Regions from separate parts of the Candidatus Sarcina troglodytae genome, predicted to be linked through region 2. Evidence: a T-box and tRNA genes for the amino acid it is inferred to sense, from the RefSeq annotation. Region 2 holds a T-box; the other regions hold tRNA genes.
The links. A T-box is a leader RNA that pairs with one kind of tRNA and senses whether it is charged. The one in region 2 lies ahead of asnS (asparagine--tRNA ligase), so its partner is inferred to be a tRNA-Asn.
Positions count from the first base shown of each region.

Region 1: it encodes a tRNA-Asn, which carries the amino acid that the T-box ahead of asnS (asparagine--tRNA ligase) is inferred to sense. The anticodon was not compared.
Region 3: it encodes a tRNA-Asn, which carries the amino acid that the T-box ahead of asnS (asparagine--tRNA ligase) is inferred to sense. The anticodon was not compared.

Region 1 is NZ_CP051754.1:1,965,595-1,970,444, forward strand. It holds gene HH195_RS09025 (RusA family crossover junction endodeoxyribonuclease) at 1-116, shown strand, start outside; gene HH195_RS09030 (GDSL-type esterase/lipase family protein) at 208-801, shown strand; gene HH195_RS09035 (NAD(P)/FAD-dependent oxidoreductase) at 836-1,801, opposite strand; tRNA gene HH195_RS09040 (tRNA-Asn) at 1,880-1,954, opposite strand; rRNA gene HH195_RS09045 (23S ribosomal RNA) at 2,016-4,850, opposite strand, start outside.
Region 2 is NZ_CP051754.1:2,175,323-2,180,172, forward strand. It holds gene HH195_RS10185 (M24 family metallopeptidase) at 1-694, opposite strand, end outside; gene HH195_RS10190 (metallophosphoesterase family protein) at 949-1,644, shown strand; T-box leader at 1,778-2,024, shown strand; gene asnS (asparagine--tRNA ligase) at 2,084-3,481, shown strand; gene HH195_RS10200 (leucyl aminopeptidase) at 3,559-4,850, opposite strand, start outside.
Region 3 is NZ_CP051754.1:117,267-122,116, reverse strand. It holds gene fusA (elongation factor G) at 62-2,080, opposite strand; tRNA gene HH195_RS00585 (tRNA-Asn) at 2,273-2,347, opposite strand; rRNA gene rrf (5S ribosomal RNA) at 2,354-2,471, opposite strand; rRNA gene HH195_RS00575 (23S ribosomal RNA) at 2,574-4,850, opposite strand, start outside.

The sequences.
Region 1 (4,850 bases), 210 kb from region 2:
ATGATACTAACAAAACTTGCTCCATTTGTGGTAAAACAATAAAATCTAATGATTTTATAACAGCTAATAAGGGAAAAACGGTGATATGTAGAAAATGCTTATCTAAAACTTTTTAAAAACATTATAAAAATATGAAATTTAAATTATATGCAAACTACTACATATTAATTTAACTTTGACCAATAATTAAAGAGAGGTTACTAATAAATGATTTATTTGAATAATTCTTGTAAAATAGTGTGCATTGGAGATTCACTAACCTTTGGATATGGCATCCCCCAAAAGGAAAGTTGGACACATTTATTAAAAGAAGATTTAAAGCTAAATCTTATAAATAAAGGAATAAACGGTGATACATCAATAGGTCTTTTATCTCGATTTTTTAAAGATGTTTTAACAAACAAACCACAAATTTGCATTATAATGTGTGGAACTAATGATATCCTATCTAATAGGAGCGTGAATTCTATCATAGATAACATAAATATTATGATAAAGGACTGTTTACTTAATAATATAATCCCTATAATCCTTTCTCCTCCTAAAACTTTCAAATCATTAGCACAAAAGCTTTGGGATGACTCTATAAATTATATTAAAATAAATAATAATTTAAATTTGCTTAACAAAGAACTTGAAAAATTATGTATTTTAAATAACATATATTTTTTAGATATTTACAATTTAATTAAAGAAGAAAATATATATTTTAACGATGGAATTCATTTAAGTAAATATGGAAATTATTTAATGTTCAATGAAATAAAAAATTTATTAATCACTAACTTCCCCTATAAATAGCGTTAATATTTATAGGGGATAAGTACTAATTATATCAATTTTTTATTAAATATTCTTTCACAAATTTCCCAACCTTCATACCTTCTTCTACGCATTTTTTTGATAATTCATCACAATGAATCGCATTTCCACACGCAAGTATATTTTTTCTGCTAGTTTCAAATTTTTCATTAACTAATATACTATCATTTTCTTTATTTATCTCTAAACTTAATTCTTTAGCAAGTTCACTTTCTGAACTTCTATTTAAAGAAATTAATAATGAATCACATTCTATAGACTCCATAATTTTGTCATCACTTGCAAGTACAACTCCACTAATTCTCTCATCACCAAGTATATCTATAATATTATGATTTAATTTTATACATAGATTAAAATCTTTTATTATTTTTATACTTTTATCAGTTCTACAATTTAATTTATTTGATGGTTCTATAATAGCTATAACCTCAGCACCTTCAACAAGCAAACGCCTAGCTATTAAAATCTCTTTATCTCCAGAACCTAATATCACTATTTTTTTACCCGGTAAATATCCTTGAGCATTTATAAACCTCTGAGCAGCTCCTATTGTATAAACCCCTGCTATTTTATTAATGGGAATATCAATATTGCAATTAAATTTTTCTCTACTTCCAGTAGCTAATACTATAACCTTAGCTTTAATAATTTTCATTCCTTCATTTGGACTTACATAATAAATCACATTTCCATTTTTTATAGTAAGTGCTGTAGTATTTAATTTAACTTGAATATCAGAAAATTTTATACTATCTATAAAATATTGAGCATATTCACTTCCAGTTACACTATGACCAAATATATCTTCTCCATAGCCACAATGAATTGTTTGGTTTAATTCTCCCCCCAAATATTCTTCTCTTTCAATCAAAAGTATATTTTTAATATTTTCATTATCAGCAGATATAGCACATGCCATTCCAGCTGGTCCACCGCCTATCACTACTAAATCATACTCAAAATAAACATTACTCATAAGTATTCTCCCTTGATAATTGATAAATAATATAATAAAAAAAGCTTATAGATTCTACTATAAGCTTAAATATCAAATTGGCTCCTCCGAGAGGGCTCGAACCTCCAACCTATCGGTTAACAGCCGAGTGCTCCACCATTGAGCTACAGAGGAATATTAGTATTTGAAAGATATATTCTTTCAAAATTACACTAAGCATTAAGATAAAGTTAATTAGGTCAAGCCCTCGACCTATTAGTATCAGTCAGCTAAATATGTTACCATACTTACACCTCTGACCTATCAACCTTGTGTTCTTCAAGGGGTCTTACTAGCTTATGCTATGGGAAATCTCATCTTGAGGTGGGCTTCACGCTTAGATGCTTTCAGCGTTTATCCCTTCCCGACTTAGCTACCCAGCTGTGCTCCTGGCGGAACAACTGGTACACCAGAGGTCAGTCCATCCCGGTCCTCTCGTACTAAGGACAGCTCCTCTCAAATTTCCTACGCCCGCGACGGATAGGGACCGAACTGTCTCACGACGTTCTGAACCCAGCTCGCGTGCCGCTTTAATGGGCGAACAGCCCAACCCTTGGGACCTACTTCAGCCCCAGGATGCGACGAGCCGACATCGAGGTGCCAAACCTCCCCGTCGATGTGGACTCTTGGGGGAGATCAGCCTGTTATCCCCGAGGTAGCTTTTATCCGTTGAGCGATGGCCCTCCCACGAGGTACCACCGGATCACTAAGCCCGACTTTCGTCCCTGCTCCACTTGTGGGTGTCGCAGTCAGGCTCCCTTCTGCCTTTGCACTCTTCGAACGATTTCCGACCGTTCTGAGGGAACCTTTGGGCGCCTCCGTTACTTTTTAGGAGGCGACCGCCCCAGTCAAACTGCCCACCTAACAATGTCCTGTGACCAGATTCATGGCCGCCAGTTAGAACTTCAGTACTATCAGGGTGGTATCCCAACGTCGACTCCACTAAGGCTGACGCCCTAGTTTCTCAGTCTCCCACCTATCCTGTACAGACAATACCGAAATTCAATGCTAAGCTACAGTAAAGCTCTACGGGGTCTTTCCGTCCAATCGCGGGTAACCAGCATCTTCACTGGTACTACAACTTCGCCGGATTTGCAGTTGAGACAGTGCTCAAGTCATTACGCCATTCGTGCGGGTCAGAACTTACCTGACAAGGAATTTCGCTACCTTAGGACCGTTATAGTTACGGCCGCCGTTTACTGGGGCTTAAGTTCACACCTTCGCTTACGCTAAGTGTTCCCCTTAACCTTCCAGCACCGGGCAGGCGTCAGCCCCTATACATCAGCTTACGCTTTAGCAGAGACCTGTGTTTTTGCTAAACAGTTGCTTGAGCCTATTCTCTGCGACCTACTCTCATAGGCATCCCTTATTGCTAACTTACGGGATCAATTTGCCGAGTTCCTTAACTGCAATTCTTCCGCCGGCCTTAGGATTCTCTCCTCACCTACCTGTGTCGGTTTGCGGTACGGGCACTACTTCTCTCTCTAGACGCTTTTCTTGGCAGCGTGGAATCATGTACTTCGGTTTCGTAGAACCTTCCCCATAACATCTCATCATTATTACAACGGATTTGCCTATTGTAACTGACTAAATGCTTAGACTAGCATCCAATAGCTAGCACACACTATCCTCCTGCGTCACGCCATCGATAATAACGATGGTAGTGGTACTGGAATATCAACCAGTTGTCCATCACCTACGCCTTTCGGCCTCGGCTTAGGTCCCGACTAACCCTCAGCGGACGAGCCTTCCTGAGGAAACCTTAGGTATTCGGCCTGTAGGATTCTCACCTACATCTCGCTACTAATGCCAACATTCTCACTCGTAATCAGTCCACCACTCCTTACGGTATGACTTCAGCCCGATTACGACGCTCCTCTACCGCTTGAATAAATTCAAGCCCGTAGCTTCGGTGGTAAGTTTTAGCCCCGAACATCTTCGGCGCAGGATCTCTCGACTAGTGAGCTATTACGCACTCTTTTAATGAGTGGCTGCTTCTAAGCCAACATCCTAGTTGTCTTAGAAATCCCACATCCTTTTCCACTTAACTTACACTTTGGGACCTTAGCTGACGATCTGGGCTGTTTCCCTTTTGACCACGGATCTTATCATTCGTAGTCTGACTGCCGAACTTATAGTATATGGCATTCGGAGTTTGATAAGGTTCGGTAAGCGCTATGCCCCCTAGCCCATTCAGTGCTCTACCTCCATTACTCATATTCGACGCTAGCCCTAAAGCTATTTCGAGGAGAACCAGCTATCTCCGAGTTCGATTGGAATTTCTCCGCTATCCACAGCTCATCCCATGCTTTTTCAACAGCAACGTGGTTCGGTCCTCCACGAGGTTTTACCCTCGCTTCAACCTGGCCATGGATAGGTCACCCGGTTTCGGGTCTACGACATGCAACTAGTTGCCCTATTAAGACTTGGTTTCCCTTCGGCTCCGTACCTTAAGTACTTAACCTTGCTACATATCGTAACTCGTTGGCTCGTTCTACAAAAAGCACATCATCGCACACATAAGGTGCTTTGATCGGTTGTAGACATATGGTTTCAGGTTCTATTTCACTCCCCTCCCGGGGTTCTTTTCACCTTTCCCTCACGGTACTGCTTCACTATCGGTCATCAGGTAGTATTTAGCCTTGGGAGGTGGTCCTCCCTGCTTCCCACAAGGTTTCACGTGTCTCGTGGTACTCTGGATTAGAACTTGATTACTCTAACTTTCACTTACAGGACTATTACCTTCTACGGTAGAGCTTTCCAGCTCTCTTCAATTAGTTATAGTTTCTCGTTATGTTCTATCCACAACCCCGGAAACAAGTTTCCGGTTTGGGCTCTTTCCCTTTCGCTCGCCGCTACTTAGAAAATCGATTTTTCTTTCTCTTCCTCTAGGTACTTAGATGTTTCAGTTCCCTAGGTTTACCCTCGTTAACCTATTTATTCAGTTAACGATACATGGGGTTTTCCATGTGAGTTTCCTCATTCGGAAATCTTTGGATCTCAGACTATGTGCGTCTACCCAAAGCTTATC
Region 2 (4,850 bases):
CAGTTCTTGTCATATCAGAACAATAATGATTCTTTACACATCCTGTATCTATTAAAACTCCCATACCCTTTTTTAAAATACATCTACCTGTTTCATAATGAGGGTTTGCTCCATTTTCTCCAAAAGCAACTATAGGTTCAAAAGAAAAACCTTCTGCTTTATTTTCTCCATACAGCTCCCCTAACCTATTTAATATAAATTTTTCAGAAATACCATCTTTTATTTCTGTTATTACTTTTTCTACAACTAAATCATTAATTCTTGATGCTTCTCTCATAAGATTTATTTCTTCTAAATCTTTAATCATCCTAATTTTATCTATGATTGGAGAACTATTTACAAAAGATTTTGCAACTTTTCTATCCATTAATCCAATTAAAAAATGAGCCTTAAAATCTTTATCAACTCCTAAGACTTCATTGTTATTTATAATTCCTTTCAATAAATCTAATGGATTTTCAGTATCATTATAATAAACAACCTCAACGCCTAAATTATTATCTACTGGAAACAATTCATTTACTATAAATTTTTTATCACCTTTAGTATTTATATAAAGAGCCATCAATCTTTCACCTGAATGTATCCAAACACCTGTAAGATAAAATATAGGAGCTGTTTCTGTTATTATCATTTGTGATAAATTATTTTTATCCATTTCCTGTAAAACTCTTTTTAATCTTTCTTCTTTCAAAAATATCATTCCTTTCCCTAAAATTAAACCTTATAGTATAGTGATATAATTAATTTATAAGGTTAATTTACATACTAAACTTTTTAGCCTATATAAAAATCTATAGTATAACTATACTAAATATAGATAATTATAAAAGTTATTGTTGAAAATAAAGTAGATTTATATTAACTTTATTTTATTCTTATATTAGTAATACAACAATATTTATAATACTTTTATAACAAAAATTTTAATTTTAGGAGGACTATATTATGAAAATTGCTGTTATTTCAGATATACATGGAAATATCTTTGCTTTAAACGCAGTTTTAGAAGCTATAAAAAAACAAGATGTAACTTATACTATATGCCTTGGAGATTTAGTTGGGTATGGATGTAATCCTAATGAGGTTATAGAAAGACTTAGAAATGAAAAAATTCCTTGTATTAAAGGGAATTATGATGCTTCCGTTGTTGATAAGGATTATACGTTCATTCGTGAAAATGAAGTAAACTCCTTTAGCTTACCTTGGGCAATTAAAAATGTGACTGATGAAAATATAAAATTTTTAAAAGAACTTCCTAACACTATTACCTTAGAATTTAATAATAAAAAAATACAATTTGTTCATGGAAGTCCTAGAAGAATTAATGAATATTTAACTGAAAACTATGAAAAAATTGATGAAGTTATTAACGAATTTAATTATGATGTTTTGGTTTGTGCACACACACACATTCCTTATGTAAAAATAATTAATTCTAAAATTATAATAAATGATGGTAGTGTAGGTAAACCTAAAAATGGAACTCCAAACGCAACATATCTAATAATTGATATAACAGATGATAATTTAACACCTGAGATACATTCAGTTTCTTATGATTATAAAGAAATTATGAATACAATGAAAAATTTAAACTTTCCTGAAAAACTTATAAAATCTTATGAACTTGGTAAAGAATAACTAGGTATAAAAAGCATATTATTCTATGGCTTTGAATTATATTGCAAATATTAATTTTTTATTGTAAAATCAATTTATATATTGTTAAAAGACAGTAGATTTGCCTTTAAAAGTGCAAGTTTGTATTTAATAAAAATAAACTATGACGAGAAGAGTATATTTAGATTTTAATGTTTAGCGAGCAGGTTATGGTGTGAGTCCTGTCATTAAAACTTTATAGAAGAACATCTCTGAGTTTCTAACCGAAATCCATTAAAGGATAGTAGGCTTAGACGGTTTTCAACCGTTAAATTTGAAAAAAGCATTATTATGCTTTACTAAGTGGCTATTTTTATAGCAATTTGGGTGGTACCGCGAATATGTCCATTTTCGTCCCATTGAGGATGAAATGGATTTTTTTATTTTAAAATGTAAATAATAATTACATGGAGGTTATAAAATGAGTAATGTTATATTAGTTAAACAACTATACAGAAACACTAGTGATTTTACTAATAAACAAGTAAAAATTTCTGGTTGGATAAGAACACTAAGGGCTTCAAATGCTTTTGGATTTATTGAAGTTAATGACGGTTCTTTTTTTAAAAATGTTCAAGTAGTATTTGACAGTTCAAAAATTTCTAATTTTAAAGAGGTTTCAAAACTTCCTATAAGTTCCTCAATCTCTGTTGTTGGTACTTTAGTTGAAACTCCTGATTCAAAACAACCTTTTGAAATTCAAGCAGAGAACATAGTAGTTGAAGGATTATCAGATGCTGATTACCCTCTTCAAAAGAAAAGACACACTTTTGAATACTTAAGAACAATAGCTCACTTAAGACCAAGAAGTAATGCTTTCTCAGCAGTATTTAGAGTTAGAAGCGTGGCTGCATATGCTATACACAAATTTTTCCAAGAGCAAGGATTTGTTTATACTCACACTCCAATAATTACAGGTTCTGACTGTGAAGGTGCTGGAGAAATGTTTAGACTTACAACTTTAGATTTAAATAATATTCCTAAAACTGAAGATGGGAAAGTTGATTTTAAAGAAGATTTCTTCGGAAAAGAAACAAATCTTACAGTTTCTGGTCAATTAAACGCTGAATGTTATGCATTAGCATTTAGAAACGTGTATACATTTGGTCCTACATTTAGAGCTGAAAACTCAAACACCGCAAGACATGCAGCAGAATTTTGGATGATAGAACCTGAAATAGCTTTTGCTGACCTTATAGATGATATGAATCTTGCTGAAGCTATGTTAAAATACGTTATAAACTATGTTATGAAAGAATGTCCTGAAGAACTTCAATTCTTTAATCAATTTATTGATAAAGGATTATTAGATAGATTAAACCATGTAGTAAATTCTGATTTTGGAAGAGTTACTTATACTGACGCTGTTAAAATGCTTAAAGATTCAGGAAAGAAATTTGACTACGAAGTTGAATGGGGAATTGACCTTCAAACTGAACATGAAAGATATTTAACAGAAGAAATTTTCAAAAAACCTGTCTTTGTAACTGACTATCCAAAAGATATTAAAGCGTTCTATATGAGATTAAATGAAGACGCAAAAACAGTTGCAGCTGCTGATTGTCTAGTTCCTGGAATAGGTGAAATAATAGGTGGTAGCCAAAGAGAAGAAAGATTAGATGTATTAAAGGCTAGAATGCAAGAACTTAATTTAAATGAAGAAGATTACTGGTGGTATTTAGAACTTAGAAAATACGGTGGAACTAAACACGCTGGATTTGGACTAGGTTTTGAAAGACTTATTATGTATATAACAGGAATGTCTAATATAAGAGATGTTATACCATTCCCAAGAACTACTGGAAGTTCTGAATTCTAATTTTAATAAACTTAAAAGATAGAACATTAAAAAAATGTTCTATCTTTTTTAATAATTATCTGTTATTTAAACATACCCTATCTATCTTCGCTTCTATTTTTAGCTAATTCATAAAGCGTTCTAACACCAGCTCCTGTACCACCCTTTGGACAATAGTCCCAAGGAACTGTTATATATGCAGGGCCTGCTATATCTAAATGCAACCATGGTTTATTCTCAACAAATTCACCAACAAATAAACCTGCTGTTATAGTTCCACCATATCTTCCACCAGTATTTTTTAAATCAGCTATGTCTGATTTTATAAGTGTTTTGTAATCATCAAAATTAGGTAAATTCCACATTTTCTCTCCAGTTGATGTAAATGCTTTTTCCAATTCTTTATAGAAGCTATCATTATTAGTTACAACCGCTGTTACATCATTTCCAAGTGCAACAAGAGCTGCTCCTGTAAGGGTTGCTACATCTATAATTTCTGTTATATGCTCCTCTCTTATAGCATAAGTTACAGCATCAATCATAGTTAATCTACCTTCTGCATCAGTATTTAATATTTCTATATTTTTTCCTGCCATAGAGCTTATTATATCTCCTGGTTTATATGCCTCATTTCCTATTACATTTTCACAAGCCGCAACTACTGCAACTACATTTATTTTCAACTTTCTTTTAGCAATAGCACTTATTGCTCCAATTACAGTAGCCGCTCCTCCCATATCTGACTTCATATCAACCATAGAGTTTGATGGTTTTAAAGAATATCCACCTGAATCATAAGTTAATCCCTTACCAATTAATCCTAATTTTTGATCTAAGTTATCTTTATCTCCAAAATATCTCATTACAATTACTTTTGGCTTATGTATAGATGATTTTCCTACGGCTAAAAATGAATTCATTTGCAGTTCTTCTATTTTCTTATGATTTATTATTTCTATTTCAAAACCATATCTTTTAGAAAACTTTACAGCCTCTTCTGCTAATGTTTCTGGATATATTACATTGGAAGGTTCATTTACTAAATCTCTAGCATTAAACACTGTTTCAACTAATATTTTGCTTTCTTCCACTATATCACTATAATCTTTATGTTCTAAATTATGTCCACCTATTGTTATACTTACATCTGTTTCATCAATCTTTTCTCTATCACTTTTATATTTATTAAACTTATAATTTGACAAAGATAAACCTTCTATCATTGCCCTTACGCTATCTTCTATAGAAATATTTTTTGATTTTACGAACTCTATGAAAATCTTTTTTCCTTTTAATGATTCTATATATTTTTGAACCTTTCCAAATACTCTTCTTAACCTTTCTTTATTTAACTTTTCGTCTTCACCAAGACCTAAGAATATAATATTTT
Region 3 (4,850 bases), 380 kb from region 2:
ACAAATAAAAATAAGATATATTAAAACAATATTTAATTTTAATATATCTCATTCTTATATTCTATAAATTATTACTTTTAATTATTTTATTTAACTCATTACTTGGAACTTCAGCATATCTTTTAAATTTCATATTAAAACTACCTCTCGCTTGAGTTATAGACCTTAAATCAGTAGCATATTTAAAAGACTCAACCTGAGGAATTTCAGCAGTTATAACTTGCATATTTTCTTTACGCTCGATTCCTAATACTCTCCCTCTTTTTTTATTTATATCACCTATAACTTCTCCCATATATTCATCAGGAATCCTTACAACGAACTCCATTATAGGCTCTAAAAGAACTGGATTAGCTTGCTCTAATCCCTTTTTATAAGCTATTGATGTAGCTATTTTAAAAGCCATTTCTGATGAATCAACAGAATGATAAGAGCCATCATAAAGTGTTGCCTTAAGTCCTATTACAGGATATCTAGCTAAAACACCATGTTTTGCACACTCTTTCAATCCTTTTTCTACAGCTGGTATAAAATTCTTAGGAACAGTTCCCCCTACAACAGCATCAATAAATTCCAACTCTTCAACTCCATCTAATCTTGGTTCAAATTTTATCTTTACATCACCATATTGTCCATGTCCACCAGATTGCTTCTTATGCTTTCCTTGTACATCCGCTTTTCCTTTTATAGTTTCTCTATAAGCTACCTTAGGTAACCTTAAAAATACGTCTACACCAAATTTGCTCTTTAATTTACTTGCCAAAACTTCTAAATGGGTCTCCCCCATTCCTTCTATTAATATTTCAGCATTCTCCACATCCCTAACTATTTTAAAAGTATTATCCTCTTCTAAAAGTTTATATAATCCTGATGAAATTTTATCTTCATCACCTTTAGTTTTTGGAATTATAGCCATTTTTATTACAGGCTCTGGGAATTTTATGCTTGAGCATAAAATCCTATTATTAACATCACAAATAATATCTCCAGTCGAAATACTTTGCAATTTTGCTATTGCGCCTATATCTCCTTTTTTAATATTATAAGCTGGCAATTGATTTTTACCATTTATATAGTATAAATTGCTTATTTTCTCTATACTACCATTAGAACAATTAAGTATATCCGTAGATGTATTCAATTCCCCAGTAATAACTTTAAATATTGATAACTTTCCCATAAATGGATCAATTATTGTCTTAAACACTCTAGCTGAAAATTTTTCTTCTTTACAAGTCTTTTTAAGATTATTTCTCATCTCAACAATAGGATTAGGTGACGGAAAAATCTTATTAATACATTGAATTAATAAATTTATACCTAAACATTTAGTTGAACTCCCACACATGACAGGAATTATCTCTCCAGAGATTATTCCATTTCTTAAACCTAAATATATTTCTTCATTCGACAAAGTTCCTACCTCTAAATATTTATTTAGCAAATTTTCATCACTTTCTGCAACTAATTCCATAATATTTTCTTTGTATTTAATTATTTTATTCAAAGTTTCACTATCAATGCCATACACAGAGTTATTATCTTCTAATATATTTAGAACATCAGTAAAATTTTCTTCTACTCCAAGTGGATAATTAATAGGAACAATATTATTACCAAATTGATTTCTTAGTTGTTTTAAAATTTTATCATAATTTGAATTTTCTCTATCTAATTTATTTATAAAAAAAGCCCTTGGAATGTTCTTTTTTACACAATAGTCCCAAGCCATTTCTGTTCCAACTTGTATTCCATTTACACCACATACTACAATTAAAGATACATCAGAAACTGATATTCCCTTTATTGTCTCCCCAATAAAATCAAAATATCCTGGAGTATCTAATAAGTTTATTTTATTTTTTTCTAATTCTATTTTTAATATTGAAGTATTAATTGACATTTTTCTTTTTTTTTCTTCTAAATCAAAATCACTAGTTGTACTTCCTTCATCAACTTTTCCTAATCTATCAATTGAGTTAGATGAATATAATAAAGATTCAACTAAAGAAGTTTTCCCTACTCCACTATGTCCAACAAGTGCAACATTCCTTAAATCATTAATACCATATTCTTTCATAAATTATATTTTCAGAAAATGTTTTCAAACATTTTCGATTTTACCACCTTTCACTTTCTATTAGTAAAATATATTCTACGATTAATTAAAATATTAATTTATGATAAGTTTCTTGGAATAAATTATTTAAAAAAATAAAAAGAATGTTATCAAAACAGACATAATCTACTTTGATAACATTCTTTTAAAAAATGGCTCCTCCGAGAGGGCTCGAACCTCCAACCTATCGGTTAACAGCCGAGTGCTCCACCATTGAGCTACAGAGGAACATAAACCTGGCAACCACTTACTCTCCCACACAGTCTCCCATGCAGTACCATCAGCCTCTAAAAGCTTAACCTTCGTGTTCGGAATGGAAACAGGTGTTACCTTAAAGAGCATTATCACCAGATAATTTGTAATATCAATTACATTTTTATTATATAACAAATTAATTACCTTGTCAACACTTTTTTGTTTTTTTAATTACACTAAGTATTAACATAAAGTTAATTAGGTCAAGCCCTCGACCTATTAGTATCAGTCAGCTAAATATGTTACCATACTTACACCTCTGACCTATCAACCTTGTGTTCTTCAAGGGGTCTTACTAGCTTATGCTATGGGAAATCTCATCTTGAGGTGGGCTTCACGCTTAGATGCTTTCAGCGTTTATCCCTTCCCGACTTAGCTACCCAGCTGTGCTCCTGGCGGAACAACTGGTACACCAGAGGTCAGTCCATCCCGGTCCTCTCGTACTAAGGACAGCTCCTCTCAAATTTCCTACGCCCGCGACGGATAGGGACCGAACTGTCTCACGACGTTCTGAACCCAGCTCGCGTGCCGCTTTAATGGGCGAACAGCCCAACCCTTGGGACCTACTTCAGCCCCAGGATGCGACGAGCCGACATCGAGGTGCCAAACCTCCCCGTCGATGTGGACTCTTGGGGGAGATCAGCCTGTTATCCCCGAGGTAGCTTTTATCCGTTGAGCGATGGCCCTCCCACGAGGTACCACCGGATCACTAAGCCCGACTTTCGTCCCTGCTCCACTTGTGGGTGTCGCAGTCAGGCTCCCTTCTGCCTTTGCACTCTTCGAACGATTTCCGACCGTTCTGAGGGAACCTTTGGGCGCCTCCGTTACTTTTTAGGAGGCGACCGCCCCAGTCAAACTGCCCACCTAACAATGTCCTGTGACCAGATTCATGGCCGCCAGTTAGAACTTCAGTACTATCAGGGTGGTATCCCAACGTCGACTCCACTAAGGCTGACGCCCTAGTCTCTCAGTCTCCCACCTATCCTGTACAGACAATACCGAAATTCAATGCTAAGCTACAGTAAAGCTCTACGGGGTCTTTCCGTCCAATCGCGGGTAACCAGCATCTTCACTGGTACTACAACTTCGCCGGATTTGCAGTTGAGACAGTGCTCAAGTCATTACGCCATTCGTGCGGGTCAGAACTTACCTGACAAGGAATTTCGCTACCTTAGGACCGTTATAGTTACGGCCGCCGTTTACTGGGGCTTAAGTTCACACCTTCGCTTACGCTAAGTGTTCCCCTTAACCTTCCAGCACCGGGCAGGCGTCAGCCCCTATACATCAGCTTACGCTTTAGCAGAGACCTGTGTTTTTGCTAAACAGTTGCTTGAGCCTATTCTCTGCGGCCTACTCTCGTAGGCATCCCTTATTGCTAACTTACGGGATCAATTTGCCGAGTTCCTTAACTGCAATTCTTCCGCCGGCCTTAGGATTCTCTCCTCACCTACCTGTGTCGGTTTGCGGTACGGGCACTACTTCTCTCTCTAGACGCTTTTCTTGGCAGCGTGGAATCATGTACTTCGGTTCCGTAGAACCTTCCCCATAACATCTCATCATTATTACAACGGATTTGCCTATTGTAACTGACTAAATGCTTAGACTAGCATCCAATAGCTAGCACACACTATCCTCCTGCGTCACGCCATCGATAATAACGATGGTAGTGGTACTGGAATATCAACCAGTTGTCCATCACCTACGCCTTTCGGCCTCGGCTTAGGTCCCGACTAACCCTCAGCGGACGAGCCTTCCTGAGGAAACCTTAGGTATTCGGCCTGTAGGATTCTCACCTACATCTCGCTACTAATGCCAACATTCTCACTCGTAATCAGTCCACCACTCCTTACGGTATGACTTCAGCCCGATTACGACGCTCCTCTACCGCTTGAATAAATTCAAGCCCGTAGCTTCGGTGGTAAGTTTTAGCCCCGAACATCTTCGGCGCAGGATCTCTCGACTAGTGAGCTATTACGCACTCTTTTAATGAGTGGCTGCTTCTAAGCCAACATCCTAGTTGTCTTAGAAATCCCACATCCTTTTCCACTTAACTTACACTTTGGGACCTTAGCTGACGATCTGGGCTGTTTCCCTTTTGACCACGGATCTTATCATTCGTAGTCTGACTGCCGAACTTATAGTATATGGCATTCGGAGTTTGATAAGGTTCGGTAAGCGCTATGCCCCCTAGCCCATTCAGTGCTCTACCTCCATTACTCATATTCGACGCTAGCCCTAAAGCTATTTCGAGGAGAACCAGCTATCTCCGAGTTCGATTGGAATTTCTCCGCTATCCACAGCTCATCCCATGCTTTTTCAACAGCAACGTGGTTCGGTCCTCCACGAGGTTTTACCCTCGCTTCAACCTGGCCATGGATAGGTCACCCGGTTTCGGGTCTACGACATGCAACTAGTTGCCCTATTAAGACTTGGTTTCCCTTCGGCTCCGTACCTTAAGTACTTAACCTTGCTACAT